DNA from 2 places in the Streptomyces sp. NPDC091271 genome. Region 2 is predicted to be linked to the other one. Evidence: predicted binding sites of a transcription regulator. Region 2 holds the regulator's gene; the other holds the start of a gene.
The links. The regulator HspR, encoded in region 2, represses chaperone genes until heat shock. The targets are predictions, from matches to a motif close to TTGAGNNNNNNNNNCTCAA.
Positions count from the first base shown of each region.

Region 1: lon (endopeptidase La) is a predicted target of HspR. The motif match lies at 4,398-4,416, and genes of this name have one in related genera.

Region 1 covers NZ_JBIVVD010000001.1:1,048,590-1,056,429, reverse strand. The annotation lists gene ACIQM3_RS05140 (lysozyme) at 72-917, shown strand; gene ACIQM3_RS05135 (polysaccharide deacetylase family protein) at 1,100-1,852, shown strand; gene lon (endopeptidase La) at 1,946-4,375, opposite strand; gene ACIQM3_RS05125 (nucleotidyltransferase domain-containing protein) at 4,505-5,332, shown strand; gene ACIQM3_RS05120 (spermidine synthase) at 5,428-6,111, shown strand; gene ACIQM3_RS05115 (response regulator transcription factor) at 6,345-7,082, shown strand; gene ACIQM3_RS05110 (ATP-binding protein) at 7,079-7,840, shown strand, end outside.
Region 2 covers NZ_JBIVVD010000006.1:126,476-134,315, reverse strand. The annotation lists gene dnaJ (molecular chaperone DnaJ) at 1-1,170, shown strand, start outside; gene ACIQM3_RS24710 (heat shock protein transcriptional repressor HspR) at 1,172-1,618, shown strand; gene ACIQM3_RS24705 (LuxR C-terminal-related transcriptional regulator) at 1,648-2,655, opposite strand; gene ACIQM3_RS24700 (helix-turn-helix transcriptional regulator) at 2,819-3,664, opposite strand; gene ACIQM3_RS24695 (5'-nucleotidase) at 3,952-4,206, shown strand; gene ACIQM3_RS24690 ((2Fe-2S)-binding protein) at 4,203-4,523, shown strand; gene ACIQM3_RS24685 (pyridoxamine 5'-phosphate oxidase family protein) at 4,797-5,198, opposite strand; gene clpB (ATP-dependent chaperone ClpB) at 5,335-7,840, shown strand, end outside.

The DNA of each region.
Region 1 (7,840 bases), on a different contig from region 2:
ACGCACCGCAGGAGCGTCCCGCACCCGCTCCTGGGCCATGAGCTCCCCCACCGAGCCCTCGGAGGCACGCAATGCCCGTGCTCAGATCCGGATCCGCAGCTTCAGCCGGCCGCCCCCGCCTCTTCGCGGCAGGCACACTCCTCGCCACCCTCGCCCTTCTGGTCACGCTGCCCGGCGCGGCGTCCGCCGCCGACACCGCGACCGTCCCCGAACGGGGTACGGCCAGGATGGGCCAGGGCGTCATAGCCCATGACGGCCAGGGCGGCGGCGCCCCCACGGGGACGAACGCCGTCCAGACCGAGGGTGTGGACGTCAGCAGCCACCAGGGCAACGTCGCCTGGTCGACCCTGTGGAACAGCGGAGTGAAGTGGGCCTACGTCAAGGCCACCGAGGGGACGTACTACAAGAACACGTACTTCACACAGCAGTACACCGGCTCCTACGACGTCGGCATGATCCGGGGCACTTACCACTTCGCCACTCCGGACACGACCAGCGGCGCGGCCCAGGCGAACTACTTCGTGGACAACGGCGGCGGCTGGTCCAAGGACGGCAGGACCCTGCCCGGCGTGCTGGACATCGAGTGGAATCCGTACGGCGCGCAGTGCTACGGCAAGACCCAGGCCGGCATGGTCGCCTGGATCCGCGACTTCGTGAACACCTACAAGGCGCGGACCGGGCGGGACGCGGTGATCTACACCGCCACCAGCTGGTGGAAGGACTGCACGGGCAACAACGCGGGCTTCGGCGCCACCAACCCGCTCTGGGTGGCCCGCTACAACACCACGGTGGGCGAACTCCCGGCCGGGTGGGGTTACTACACGATGTGGCAGTACACGTCGTCGGGCCCGACGGTCGGCGACCACAACCACTTCAACGGCGCGCTCGACCGCGTGGTGGCACTCGCGAACGGCTGAGCCGGCACAACGCAGGCCCCGGGCCCCGGTGACGAAGCTCCAGGTCACCGGGGCTCCACGCTGCCTCGCAACCCACTACACACTGCGCGTATACACACTATGTATAGTCCTGGCGTGCCGCACCACCGGCGTGCGGTCGAGCCATGGGGAAGTGACGCGCTGTGTCTGTTGTGCCCGGAAAGATGACTCCGTGGGGTACGGGGTTGGCCGCCGCTCTTGTGACGGTGCTCACGCTGACACTCGGCGGCTGCTCGATGGAGACGACGGCTCCCGGGTCGGCGCGCGCCGACGCCGCCTCCGACGCCAAGGGCTCCTTCGGGCAGGCGGACTGCCGCAAGGCCAAGTGCATAGCCCTGACCTTCGACGCCGGGCCCGGGGAGGACACCCCGCGCCTCCTGGACGTCCTCAAGGAGAAGAAGGTGCCGGCCACGTTCTTCCTGCTCGGCAAGAACCACGTGCTCGAACACCCCGACACCGTGCGGCGCATCGAGGCCGAGGGCCACGAGGTCGCCAACCACACCTGGTCGCACGAGATCCTGACCGGGAAGAAGCCCGACGAGATACGCGCCGAACTGGGGAAGACCCAGGACGCGATAGCGAGGATCACGGGCAGGAAGCCGCGGCTGATGCGTCCGCCGCAGGGCCGCACCGACGACACGGTCTCCGAGGTCAGCAAGGAGCTGGGGCTCTCCCAGATCCTCTGGAGCACGACGGCCAAGGACTACTCGACGGACGACTCCGCGCTGATCAGGAAGCGGACTCTCGACCAGGCGGGCAGGGACGGGATCATCCTGTTGCACGACATCTACAAGGGCACGGTGCCCGCGGTGCCGGGCATCATCGACGCTCTGCACAAGGACGGCTACACCTTTGTGACGGTCCCCCAGCTGATGGCCCCCGCCGAGCCCGTTCCCGGCACGGTCTACCGCCCCTGAACCAGCTGGCACGCGGAACGGCCCGCCTTCCGGGGGAAGACGGGCCGTCCGACCGGCCGTCGGCGTGATGCCACGCCCGTCACAGCATGACGCCTACGCGGCGGCCGGGATCCTCTCCGGCGCCTTGGCCGAGGCCGGGGCGAGCGCGATCTCCAGCACCTGGCGGACGTCGGTGACCGGGTGGACGGCCAGCTTCTCCAGCACCTCGGCCGGGACGTCGTCCAGGTCGGCCTCGTTGCGCTGGGGGATCACCACGGTGGTGATGCCCGCGCGGTGTGCCGCCAGCAGCTTCTGCTTGAGGCCGCCGATCGGCAGCACCCGACCGGTCAGCGACACCTCACCGGTCATCGCCACATCCGTACGGACGAGCCGTCCGGAGAGCAGCGAGGCCAGCGCCGTCGTCAGGGTGATACCGGCGCTCGGGCCGTCCTTGGGGACCGCGCCCGCCGGGAAGTGGATGTGCACACCCCGGTCCTTGAGGTCGGCGACCGGCAGCTCCAGCTCCGCGCCGTGCGACCGCAGGAAGCTGAGGGCGATCTGCGCGGACTCCTTCATCACGTCGCCGAGCTGACCGGTCAGGGTCAGTCCGGACGCCCCGGTCTCCGGGTCGGCCAGCGACGCCTCGACGAACAGCACGTCGCCACCCGCTCCGGTCACCGCGAGCCCGGTGGCCACACCCGGCACCGCCGTGCGGCGCTCGGCGGGGTCCTGGGCGGACTCGGGCACGTGGTGCGGCCGGCCGATCAGACCCCGCAGGTCCTCCTCGGCCACCGTGAACGGGAGGTCCCGCTCGCCCAGTTCGTGCTGGGCCGCGACCTTGCGGAGCAGCCGCGCGACGGCCCGCTCCAGATTGCGCACCCCGGCCTCCCGGGTGTACTCGCCGGCCAGCTTGCGCAGCGCGGACTCGTCGAGCCCGACCTCGTCCTTCTCCAGACCGGCCCGCTCCAGCTGGCGCGGGAGCAGGTGGTCCCGTGCGATGACGACCTTCTCGTCCTCGGTGTAACCGTCCAGCGTGACGAGCTCCATGCGGTCGAGCAGGGCCTCCGGAATGGCATCGAGGACGTTGGCCGTGGCCAGGAACACGACATCGCTGAGGTCGAGTTCGACCTCCAGGTAGTGGTCGCGGAAGGTGTGGTTCTGCGCCGGGTCGAGCACTTCGAGCAGGGCGGCCGCCGGGTCGCCCCGGAAGTCCGAACCGACCTTGTCGATCTCGTCGAGCAGGACGACCGGGTTCATCGAGCCGGCCTCCTTGATCGCCCGCACGATGCGTCCGGGAAGCGCGCCGACGTACGTACGCCGATGGCCCCGGATCTCGGCCTCGTCGCGGACACCGCCGAGCGCGACCCGGACGAACTTGCGGCCCATGGCGTGCGCGACGCTCTCGCCGAGCGACGTCTTTCCGACGCCGGGCGGGCCGACCAGCGCCAGCACGGCGCCGCCGCGCCGGCCGCCGACCACGCCCAGTCCGCGTCCGGCACGCCGCTTGCGTACCGCGAGGTACTCGGTGATGCGTTCCTTCACGTCCTGGAGCCCGGCGTGCTCGGCGTCCAGGATCTCCTGGGCGCCCTTGATGTCGTAGGCGTCCTCGGTCCGCTCGGTCCAGGGGAGTTCGAGGACGGTGTCCAGCCAGGTCCGGATCCAGGAGCCCTCGGGGCTCTGGTCGGAGGCGCGCTCCAGCTTCTCGACCTCCTTGAGCGCGGCCTCGCGGACGTGCTCGGGCAGGTCGGCGGCCTCGACGCGGGCCCGGTAGTCGTCGGACTCGTCCTCCGGGTCGCCGTTGAGCTCGGAGAGCTCCTTGCGTACGGCGTCGAGCTGGCGCCGCAGCAGGAATTCGCGCTGCTGCTTGTCGACGCCCTCCTGGACGTCCTTCGCGATGGACTCCGCGACATCCTGCTCGGCGAGGTGTTCGCCGAGCCACTGGATGGCCAGCTTCAGACGGGCGACCGCGTCGACGGTCTCCAGCAGCTGGACCTTCTGATCGGTGGTCAGGAACGGCGAGTACCCGGAGTTGTCGGCGAGCGCGGAGATGTCCTCGATCTGCTGGACCCGGTCGACGACCTGCCAGGCACCGCGCTTCTTCAGCCAGCTGGTGGCGAGCGCCTTGTACTCCTTGGCGAGCTCGGCGGCGGAGCCGGGCAGGGGGACAGGCACGGATACGTCGATCCTGGTGCCCTCCACCCACAGCGCGCTCCCGGGACCACTGGTCCCGGCGCCGATCCGCACACGGTCACGCGCCCTGATGAGGGCGCCCGGGTCACCGTCCGAGAGCCGGCCGACCTGCTCGACCGTGCCCAGGACGCCGGTCCCGGTGTAATTCCCGTCGATGCGCGGCACGAGCAGCACCTCGGGCTTACCGCCTCCGGGCCGCGCGACCGCCTGCGCGGCCTCCACGGCGGCGCGCACCTCCGCGTCAGACAGGTCGAGCGGCACCACCATTCCGGGCAGCACGACCTCGTCGTCGAGCGGCAGCACGGGCAGGTCGATCGGTGTGAACTCCGTCGACGCATTCGACTCAGCAGTCATGATCTCCCCTTCGGCAGGCAAGTTGAGCTATGTGGGCTCAATGCTTGTGAGTCTGCGAATGTTCCCGGGGGCCTGTTCGCTCTCAGCGATCACTCCTGTCCCCCGCTTCCCACCTGCGAGGATCCAGGCATGCACGAAGAGGACAAGGGGCTCGCGACGGACGGGACGATCCGTCGCGAGGGGTCCATCGGCCTCGTGGCCGCACCGTTCGCCCCGGTGGTCGAGGCGGTCCGCGTGCGCGTCCCCGAGGCGTTCGGCCCCTCGCGGCTGCACAGCGCCTACCTCTACGGCAGCATCCCGAGGGGCACGGCCATTCCCGGCGTGTCCGACCTGGACCTGCAGGTGGTCCTGCGCGACGAACCCACCGACGCGGACCGGGCGGCAGCCGAGGAGACCGCCGCCGCCCTGGACGCCGCCTTCCCCGTGATCGACGGGGTCGGCCTGCTCCTCTCCCCCGTCGGTGCCGTGCTCAGCGAAGCGGAGCGCCATGACTTCGGCTTCTTCGTCGCCTGCCTCTGCACCCCGCTGCTGGGCGAGGATCTGGCCGCGCGCCTGCCGCGCTACCGGCCGACCTCGCTGCTCGCCCGTGAGACCAACGGCGATCTGGCGCTCGTGCTCCCCCGGTGGCGCGCCCAGGCCGCCGAAGCCGCCGCCGACGAGGCGCGCCTCAGACTGAGCCGGCGCGTCGCCCGCCGCCTCGTCCGGTCCGCGTTCACGCTGGTCATGCCGGTCTGGGGCGGCTGGACGAGCGACCTGCGGCGGTCCGCCGGAGTGTTCGCGCGCTTCCGCCCGGACGCCCCGGAACGCGCCGCGCAGGTCCGCACGGCCGCCGTCACGGCACGCACCCCCTCGCCCGATCCGGCCGTCCTGGCGATGCTCATCGAGGACCTGGGCCCCTGGCTGGCCGCCGAGTACACCGCGGCGCACGGGACGAAGGCACCGCGCCACGAAGGGTGAGGCCGGGCGAATCCGCTGGTCCGCAGGGCCCGCGACGAGGAAAGATGGACGCCCGGAGAACCAACCGCCGCCGACCGGAGACCGGAGACCGCACCATGCACGCCCCAGACACCCACCGCCCCGTCGTCCTCGACCGGCGCGAAGGGCCGTTCGGCGAGGTCGTCCTGCGCGAGCACGGCGACAACTTCGAGATCATCGCCAACGGATGCTTCCTGATGGACACCTCCGACGGGCGTTCCGAGCGGCTGCTGATCGACGCGGCGCTCTCCGCGCTGCCGCCCGGCCGGCCGGGCCCCTCGGTGCTGATCGGCGGACTCGGCGTCGGCTTCTCGCTGGTGCGGGCCTCCGCCGAGCCGCGCTGGGGCCGGATCGTGGTCGTCGAGCGGGAACAGGCCATCGTGGACTGGCACTGCGACGGACCGCTCGGCAGGATCTCCGGGGCGGCGCTCTCCGATCCGCGCACCGAGATCCTCCGTACGGACCTTGTGGCCCATCTCCGCACGACCACGGAGCGTTACGACGCACTGTGCCTGGACATCGACAACGGCCCCGACTGGACCGTCACCCAGGACAACGGAAACCTCTATTCGCCCGTTGGTCTCGCGTCCTGCCGCGCTCGTCTGACGCCCGGTGGAGTCCTCGCCGTCTGGTCCGCACAGCCATCCGGCGAGTTCGGCGAAGCCTTGCGGAATGCCGGATTCCACGCGGTAAGGACCGAAGAAGTAGCCGTTGCCCGAGGTGTGCCGGACGTGGTCCATCTCGCACTCCGGGACGACTGAACCCCCACCCGGTACCCATGGCCCCGCCCCACCCGCGGATCAGAGGCGCAAGTCCGCCGATCCGTCTCCTTTCCCGTGGGTAACACCTTCACGACGGACAACACCCTGCGTAGCCGAGAGGCACCTTGTGCCTTTACGCTGCTGACCGGCACAAGGGATCACCGACGAAATCCACAAGCGATAACCGTGCCTCCGGGGGAATGGCCTCCGCGAGAACGGGCAGGGGCGGGGCGATGGAACAGACACACACCACCCACAACGGCGTCGCGGCCACCCCCGGGGCTCAGCGCCGGGTGCTGGTGGTAGAGGACGACGCAACAATCGTCGACGCCATTTCCGCCCGGCTGCGGGCCGAGGGCTTCCTGGTGCAGACCGCACTGGACGGGCCCGCAGCCGTGGACGCGGCCGAGGCATGGCAGCCCGACCTGATGGTGCTCGACATCATGCTTCCCGGCTTCGACGGCCTGGAGGTCTGCCGTCGTGTGCAGGCTCAGCGCCCCGTACCGGTGCTGATGCTGACCGCGCGCGACGACGAGACCGACATGCTGGTCGGGCTCGGGGTCGGCGCCGACGACTACATGACCAAGCCGTTTTCGATGCGGGAGCTGGCGGCGCGGGTCCACGTCCTGCTGCGCCGGGTCGAGCGTGCCGCGCTGGCCGCGGTGACGCCGCGCAGCGGCATCCTGCGCCTCGGCGAGCTGGAGATCGACCACGCGCAGCGCCGCGTCAGGGTGCGCGCCGACGACGTCCACCTCACTCCGACCGAGTTCGACCTGCTGGTCTGCCTGGCCAACACACCGCGCGCGGTGCTGTCCCGGGAGCAGCTGCTGGCCGAGGTCTGGGACTGGGCGGACGCCTCCGGGACCCGTACGGTCGACAGCCACATCAAGGCTCTGCGCCGGAAGATCGGCGCCGAGCGGATCCGTACCGTGCACGGCGTCGGCTACGCCCTGGAGACACCAGCGCCATGACGCCGCCCGGCTCGGGACTGCGGCCCTTCTCGATCAAGGCCAAGCTGGGCACGCTCGTGGTGGTCTCCGTGTTCATCACGACCGGACTGCTGATCGTCGCCCTGCGGACCAGGACCGAATTCCGGTTCATCACGGTCTTCTCGGTGATCGCCACTCTGCTGATCACCCAGTTCGTGGCGCACGGTCTGACCGCGCCGCTGGACGAGATGCGCGCCGTCGCCCGGTCGATCTCGCACGGCGACTACACGAGACGGGTGAGCGGCGCCGGGCGGCGTGACGAGCTCGGCGACCTGGCGCAGACGATCAACCGTATGGCGGACGATCTGGAGGCGGAGGACCGGCACCGCAAGGAGCTGGTGGCGAACGTCTCCCATGAGCTGCGCACACCGATCGCGGCACTCAGAGCCGTCCTGGAGAACGTGGTGGACGGGGTGTCCGCCGCCGATCCCGAGACGATGCGTACGGCGCTGAAACAGACCGAACGCCTGGGCAGGCTGGTGGAGACCCTGCTGGACCTCTCCCGGCTGGACAACGGCGTGGTGGCGATCAAGGCGCGCCGCTTCGAGGTCTGGCCGTATCTGTCGGGCGTGCTGAAGGAAGCCAATCTCGCCGCTTCGCAGCGCCGGCTCTCCTCGGGCTCGGGCAACCACTCCCGCACGGACGTCCATCTGCACCTCGACGTGTCGCCGCCCGAGCTGACGGCGTACGCGGACGCGGAACGCCTGCACCAGGTGGTCGCCAACCTCATCGACAACGCC
Region 2 (7,840 bases):
AAGGACTACTACAAGGTTCTCGGCGTCCCCAAGGACGCCACCGACGCCGAGGTCAAGAAGGCGTACCGGAAGCTCGCCCGCGAGTACCACCCGGACGCCAACAAGGGTGACGCCAAGGCCGAGGAGCGCTTCAAGGAGATCTCCGAGGCGAACGACATCCTCGGCGACCCCAAGAAGCGCAAGGAGTACGACGAGGCGCGGGCCCTCTTCGGCAACGGAGGCTTCCGGGCGGGACCCGGCGGTGCGGGCGGCAACTTCAACTTCGACCTGGGCGACCTCTTCGGGGGCGCCCCGGGCGGTGGCCAGGGTGCCGGCGCCGGCGGTTTCGGCGGAGGCGGCGGTGGCGGCCTGGGCGATGTCTTCGGCGGACTGTTCAACCGCGGTGGCGCGGGCACACGTGTCCAGCCGCGCCGTGGCCAGGACATCGAGTCCGAGGTGACGCTCAGCTTCACCGAGGCGGTCGACGGGGCCACGGTCCCGCTGCGGATGTCCAGCCAGGCCCCCTGCAAGGCGTGTTCGGGCACCGGCGACAAGCACGGCACGCCGAGGGTCTGTCCGACGTGCGTCGGCACCGGCCAGGTGTCGCGGGGCACGGGCGGCGGATTCTCGCTCACCGATCCCTGTGTGGACTGCAAGGGCCGGGGCCTCATCGCCCAGGACCCCTGCGAGGTCTGCAAGGGCAGCGGCCGTGCCAAGTCGGCCCGCACGATGCAGGTCAGGATCCCCGCGGGGGTGCTGGACGGCCAGCGGATCCGGCTGCGCGGCAAGGGCAGTCCGGGCGAGCGCGGCGGCCCGGCCGGCGACCTCTACGTCGTCGTCCACGTCGACGCCCACCCGGTCTTCGGCCGTAAGGGCGACAACCTCACCGTCAGCGTGCCCGTCACCTTCCCGGAGGCGGCGCTCGGCGGCGAGGTGAAGGTCCCCACGCTCGGCGGGCCCCCGGTCACCCTGAAACTCCCGGCCGGCACACCCAACGGCCGTACGATGCGGGCCCGGGGCAAGGGCGCCGTGCGCAAGGACGGCACCCGCGGCGACCTCCTGGTCACCGTCGAGGTGTCCGTGCCCACGGAGCTCGGCGCGGACGCCCAGGACGCGCTGGAGGCCTACCGGAAGGCGACCGCGGGGGAGGACCCGCGGGCGGAGCTGTTCCAGGCTGCGAAGGGAGCTTGAGATGGACGGCCGTCGACGCAATCCGTACCAGCTGACCGACGAATCACCGGTCTACGTCATCTCGATCGCGGCCCAGCTCTCGGGCCTGCACCCGCAGACACTGCGCCAGTACGACCGCCTCGGCCTGGTCTCGCCCGACCGCACGGCCGGGCGCGGACGGCGCTACTCGGCCCGTGACATCGAACTGCTGCGCACCGTGCAGCAGCTGTCGCAGGACGAGGGCATCAACCTCGCGGGCATCAAACGCATCATCGAGCTGGAGAACCAGGTCGCCGCGCTCCAGCAGCGCGTCGCCGAGCTCTCGGCGGCGGTGGACGGCGCGGCCGTGGCCATGCAGCAGCGCGAGGCCCAGGTGCACGCCTCCTACCGGCGTGATCTGGTGCCGTACCAGGATGTGCAGCAGACGAGCGCACTGGTGGTCTGGCGGCCGAAGAGGCCGAAGGACTGACCGGGCCGGAAGGGGCCCGTCGCGGAGTCTCACGACTCCGGGGCGGGCCCCTTCCCCGTGGCCGCGGCGGAGTCCACGAGGCCCGACCGCGTGATCAGGACGCCGAGGTGGGTCCGGCTGGTGGCGCCCAGCACCTGCATCAGCTTGGCGATGTGGGAGCGGCAGGTGCGGATGCTGATGCCCAGCCGGCGGGCCACCGCGTCGTCGACATGGCCCTCGCTGAGGAGCCGGGCGATGCTCTGCTGGACGGCCGTGGCCTGGATCCCCGGGGTGGTCGTGGGGAGTTGCTGGGTGAACGGGGTGGCCTGCGCCCAGAGGACCTCGTAGACCTGGACGAGGTAGCGGACGAGGGCGGGGTGGCGGATCTGCAGCGCCGCACCGCGGTCGGCGGTGGCGGGGATGAAGGCCACCGTGCGGTCGAAGATGAGAAGCCGCTCCACGGTCAGCTCGGTGGTGCGCACCTGGAGGGACTCGGCCGGCACCTGACGCAGGTATTCCCGCACCTGGGTGCTGTAGCGGGCTGGGTGCTGGTAGATGTGACGGAGCCCGGCGCCCCGGGCGATGGCGGTCGTGGCGTTGTCCAGGGCCGTCCGCAGGGTGGCACGGGGACGGGTGCTTCCCGGCTGTGCCGTGAGGACCTCGTCCGTGGCCTGGGAGGTGGCCTCCTGGATGGCGGTCCGTATCGCTTCGGGCCCTTCCAGCATGGTGATGGCCAGATGGGGGTCACCGTTGGCTATGACGGACAGGGGCGCCAGGGACCGCGTCAGTTCGAGCGTCCGCTCCACGCGCTCGTCTATCTCGCGTGTGAGCGGCTGCAACAGGCGGGCCAGGGCTGCCGACGGCGGGACGGGGCGCAGCCAGTTCTCGTCCCAGGGATCGGCCTGGACCAGCGCCCCGTCGGTGAGGCACGGTGCGGCGCCGAGCTCCGAACGGGCGATCCGCCCCTGGCGCAACGCCCGCTCGTACAGCTCGAGTCCGGGACCGCAGAGTTCTCTCGGCCCGTGGCTGTGCGGCGGTTGCACCGGTTCTGTTCCCATCTGGGAGCCCCCCGTTTTGTGCACTGCAACAAGTTGCCGGTGGCGCAAGCCTAGTGGCCTGGTGGAGTGTGGACCTGTTGTGGCCGTGGGGGACCGCCCGGGTACGCGGGCCGTACCGCTCGCCGTCGGGCGGCGGCCCCTCGCCCGCCGGGGGCCTCGGCCGTCAGCTCTGCTGGTCCAGGATTCCCGACTGCGAGATGAGGTAGCCGAGCTGGGCCCGACTGCCGCTGCCGAGCGCGGCGTTGAGCTTGGCTATGTGCGCACGGCACGTGCGTACGTTCATGCCGAGCCTCCGGGCTATGGAGTCGTCCACGTGGCCCTCGACCAGCAGTTGGGCGATGGAGCGCTGCACCCCGCTGATCCCGGCGGGAGTGGGGGTGTAGGAGACATCCTCCAGCAGGGGGGTGGCGCGTTGCCAGAGTTGCTCGAAGACGTTGATCAGGTAGGAGACGAGGCCCGGGTGCCGGAGTTCCAGCGCGACCGTCAGGTCGTCCTGAGCGGGAATGAAGGCGACCGCGCGGTCGAAGATGAGCATGCGCTGCACGAGCTCCTCGAGCGTACGTATCTCCACCCCCTCGGCGAGCCGCTCCGCGTACGCGAACGTCCCGTGATGATGGCGGACCGTGTGCTGGTAGAGGGTGCGGATGCTGACGCCGCGGTTCACCACGGCTCGTCCCCGCTCCAGCCCCTTGCTGAGGATGTCCTCGCTCCGGGCCCCTCCTGGCTGCACGGTGAGCACTTCGCTGCGGCACTCCGCCGTGGCCACGTCGATGGCCGCGTTGATGCGGGTACCGCCTTCGAGCACGGTGATTGCGTGCGTCGTGGGCGGATCCTGGGCGCTGATGTCCATGAAAGGTTCGAACGACTCGGTGAGTTCCAGGGAATGGCGTCTGCGCTCCTGGATCTCCCTCTCGATGGGGTGCAGCCGCTGGGCGAGGGCCGCCGAAGGAGGCACGGGGCGTAGCCAGTCGGCATCGTCCGGGTCGGGGTGGAGCAGGGCGAAGTCCATCAGGCACGGAGCCGGCTCCACCTCGGAACGCGGTATGCGGCCGGACCGCAGCGCACTTGCGTAGAGGCGCTGCCCCGCATCGCATAGTTGGGTGATCCCGTGCCGATGCGCCCCATTTGAGTCGCATGTATCCATATCTCCACCCCCCATGTTCCTGAACGTGCAAGAACATGATGCATCGATCCAGTGGTGCTTGCGTGTCCGCGTGAGACATCGTCTTGAGAGCGGGGGAGATGAATCCATCAAGTGAGGACGAAGCCGAAATGTCTAAGCGAATGCTTCGCTCGGTGCTTGCCACAGCTTTCGTGGGGGCCCTGGCCTACGGTGCGTCGGGAGCCCACGACATCACCTGGGGGGCTGCGCAGGCCGAGCAGGCGTCGGCCGTGCCCGGCGACATCACATGGGGTGCGGCTGCGGGTGACATCACGTGGGGTGCGGCTCCTGCCGACATCACGTGGGGTGCGAACGCGGGTGACATCACATGGGGGGTCGCTCCGGGTGACATCACGTGGGGTGCGGCTCCGACCGGCACCGCGGCATGACCACCCCACCGGACGACCGCACCTTCCGGCGGGAGATGGCCACGGCGTATCGCTCAGGGTGGCATTTCATCGATCTGCTCACGGCACTTACCCGCCAGGGCGATTCGTTGATGGTCACCCTGTTCGGAGAGCCGATTGTCGTCGTGATGGAAACGGATGACGATATCCGCGCCTATCGCTGTCTTCGCCGGCCACGCGGAGCCCCGCAACCGGTTCGCTGTGCCGTGAGGTACGGCATGATTTTCGTAAATCTCGATCAGCGCGACCATGAACTGTTCGAGCAAGAAGCCATTTCCGCCACCCCCCGCAGTGCCTGAACGATTCCCCCGTCGTTCCATATCGTTCCGGCACTTCCCCCACACAGCGGCGCCATCGTGACCTGAACACGATGGCGCCGTTGTGCTGCCCGGAATCAATTCGGCATTCCTAAGGGCTGTCCCGTAAAACCTGGCGGGCGCACGACGACAGCTACGGCACCTCGCTGCGTTGTCGGAACGCCCGAATACATCCAGTATGCGAACGCCCCTCCGCCCTGCGATGCACCGCATCTGACGCCGTGCGCTGATCCACCAGGTATTACGGGACAGCCCTTAGGCGTTTCCGAGCGCCCTGTCGACGGCGATCTCGATGACGACCCGCTCCGGGTTGTGCCGAGGGGTGCGCTCGTAGCGCTCCGCGTAGCGGCGTACCGCGTCCTGGATCTCCTCGGGCTCCGTGCGGACCACCGCGCGGCCCTCCAGGGTCGCCCAGCGGCGCCCCTCCATCTGGCAGACCGCGACCCGCGCGCCCCCGGGGCCCGCCGCCCGGACGTGGGCGGCCTTTCTGGTGTTCCCGCCGGTGATGACGCGGGCGATCCGCGTCTCCGGGTCGTAGGTCACCCCCACGGGCACCACATGCGGTGTGCCGTCCGGGCGGAGCGTGGTCAGGGTGCACACATGGCGTTCCCGCCAGAAGGCGAGGTATCCGGGGCCGGGGTTGCGTACGTCAGGCATGGGGTCAGCCTAGAGAGGGGGCATACGGACGGGGAGGGAAGGCGCCGCATCGGCCTTGAGTGGAATAGACTCAACTTTGTACCCGTTGTTCGAGTCAAAGTCCTGTAAGCACCAGTACGAGGAGGAGACAGCGCCCGTGGACGCCGAGCTGACCAACAAGAGCCGGGACGCCCTGAACGCGGCCACCAGCAGGGCCGTCAAGGACGGTCATCCCGATCTGACCCCCGGGCACCTGCTGCTTGCGCTGCTCGCGGGCGAGGACAACGCGAACATCACCGACCTGCTGGCCGCCGTCGACGCCGACCAGGTGGCCGTGCGCGAGGAGACCGAGCGGCTCCTGAGCTCGCTGCCCAGCGTGACCGGCTCGACCGTCGCCCCGCCGCAGCCGAGCCGCGACATGCTCGCCGTCATCGCCGACGCCGACCAGCGCGCCAAGGAGCTCGGCGACGACTATCTCTCCACCGAGCACCTGCTGATCGCCCTCGCGGCGAAGGGTGGCCGCGCCGGTGAGATCCTCGACGGGCAGGGAGCCAGTGCGAAGAGGCTGCTGGACGCATTCGAGAAGAGCAGGGGAGGGCGCCGGGTGACCACTCCCGACCCCGAGGGCCAGTACAAGGCGCTGGAGAAGTTCGGTACGGACTTCACGGCCGCCGCCCGCGAGGGCAAGCTCGACCCGGTCATCGGCCGTGACCAGGAGATCCGCCGCGTCGTGCAGGTGCTGTCGCGCCGTACGAAGAACAACCCGGTGCTCATCGGTGAGCCCGGGGTCGGCAAGACGGCCGTCGTCGAGGGCCTCGCCCAGCGCATCGTCAAGGGCGACGTACCCGAGTCCCTGCGGAACAAGCGGCTCGTCTCCCTGGACCTCGGCGCGATGGTCGCGGGCGCCAAGTACCGCGGCGAGTTCGAGGAACGCCTCAAGACCGTCCTCTCCGAGATCAAGGAGAGCGACGGGCAGGTCATCACCTTCATCGACGAGCTCCACACCGTCGTCGGCGCGGGCGCCGGCGGCGACTCCGCGATGGACGCGGGCAACATGCTCAAGCCGATGCTCGCCCGGGGTGAGCTCCGCATGGTCGGCGCCACCACGCTGGACGAATACCGCGAGCGCATCGAGAAGGACCCCGCCCTGGAGCGCCGCTTCCAGCAGGTCATGGTCGCCGAGCCGTCCGTCGAGGACACCATCGCCATCCTGCGCGGCCTCAAGGGCCGCTACGAGGCGCACCACAAGGTCCAGATCGCCGACTCCTCGCTGGTGGCCGCCGCGACGCTGTCGGACCGCTACATCACCTCCCGGTTCCTCCCCGACAAGGCCATCGACCTCGTCGACGAGGCGGCTTCCCGGCTCCGCATGGAGATCGACTCCTCCCCCCTGGAGATCGACGAGCTCCAGCGGTCCGTCGACCGTCTGCACATGGAGGAGCTGGCGCTCAAGAACGAGAGCGACGAGGGCTCCAAGCAGCGCCTGGAGAAGATCCGCCGCGACCTCGCCGACAAGGAGGAGGAGCTGCGCGGCCTCACCGCCCGCTGGGAGAAGGAGAAGCAGGGCCTGAACCGCGTCGGTGAGCTCAAGGAGCGCCTCGACGAGCTGCGCGGCCAGGCCGAACGCGCCCAGCGCGACGGCGACTTCGACACCGCCTCCAAGCTGCTGTACGGGGAGATCCCCGGCCTGGAGCGGGAGCTGGCCGAGGCCGACGAGGCCGAGCAGGAGGCCGCCCAGGACAAGGACACGATGGTCAAGGAGGAGGTCGGCCCGGACGACATCGCCGACGTCGTCGGAGCCTGGACCGGGATCCCGGCCGGACGCCTCCTGGAGGGCGAGACCCAGAAGCTGCTGCGGATGGAGTCGGAGCTGGGCAGGCGGCTGATCGGCCAGACCGAGGCCGTGCGCTCCGTGTCGGACGCCGTACGTCGCACCCGGGCGGGGATCGCCGACCCCGACCGTCCCACCGGCTCGTTCCTCTTCCTCGGCCCGACCGGGGTCGGCAAGACGGAGCTGGCCAAGGCGCTCGCCGACTTCCTGTTCGACGACGAGCGGGCCATGATCCGCATCGACATGAGCGAGTACGGGGAGAAGCACAGCGTCGCCCGGCTCGTCGGGGCCCCGCCCGGCTACGTCGGTTACGAGGAGGGCGGCCAGCTCACGGAGGCGGTCCGTCGGCGCCCGTACAGCGTCGTGCTGCTGGACGAGGTCGAGAAGGCCCACCCCGAGGTCTTCGACATCCTGCTCCAGGTGCTCGACGACGGCCGGCTCACGGACGGGCAGGGCAGGACGGTGGACTTCCGCAACACCATCCTGATCCTCACGTCGAACCTGGGCAGTCAGTTCCTGATCGATCCCCTGATCGAGCCCGAGGTGAAGAAGGAGCAGGTCCTGGAGGTCGTACGGGCCTCGTTCAAGCCGGAGTTCCTCAACCGGCTCGACGACCTGGTCGTCTTCTCCGCCCTCTCCGGAGACGAGCTGGCGCACATCGCGGGGCTTCAGGTGGCCCGTCTCGCCGGCCGGCTGGCCGACCGCCGGATCCAGCTCGACGTCACCCCGGACGCCCTGGCCTGGCTGGCCGTGGAGGGCAACGATCCGGCGTACGGCGCGCGGCCTCTGCGCCGGCTCATCCAGACCGCGATCGGCGACCGGCTCGCGAAGG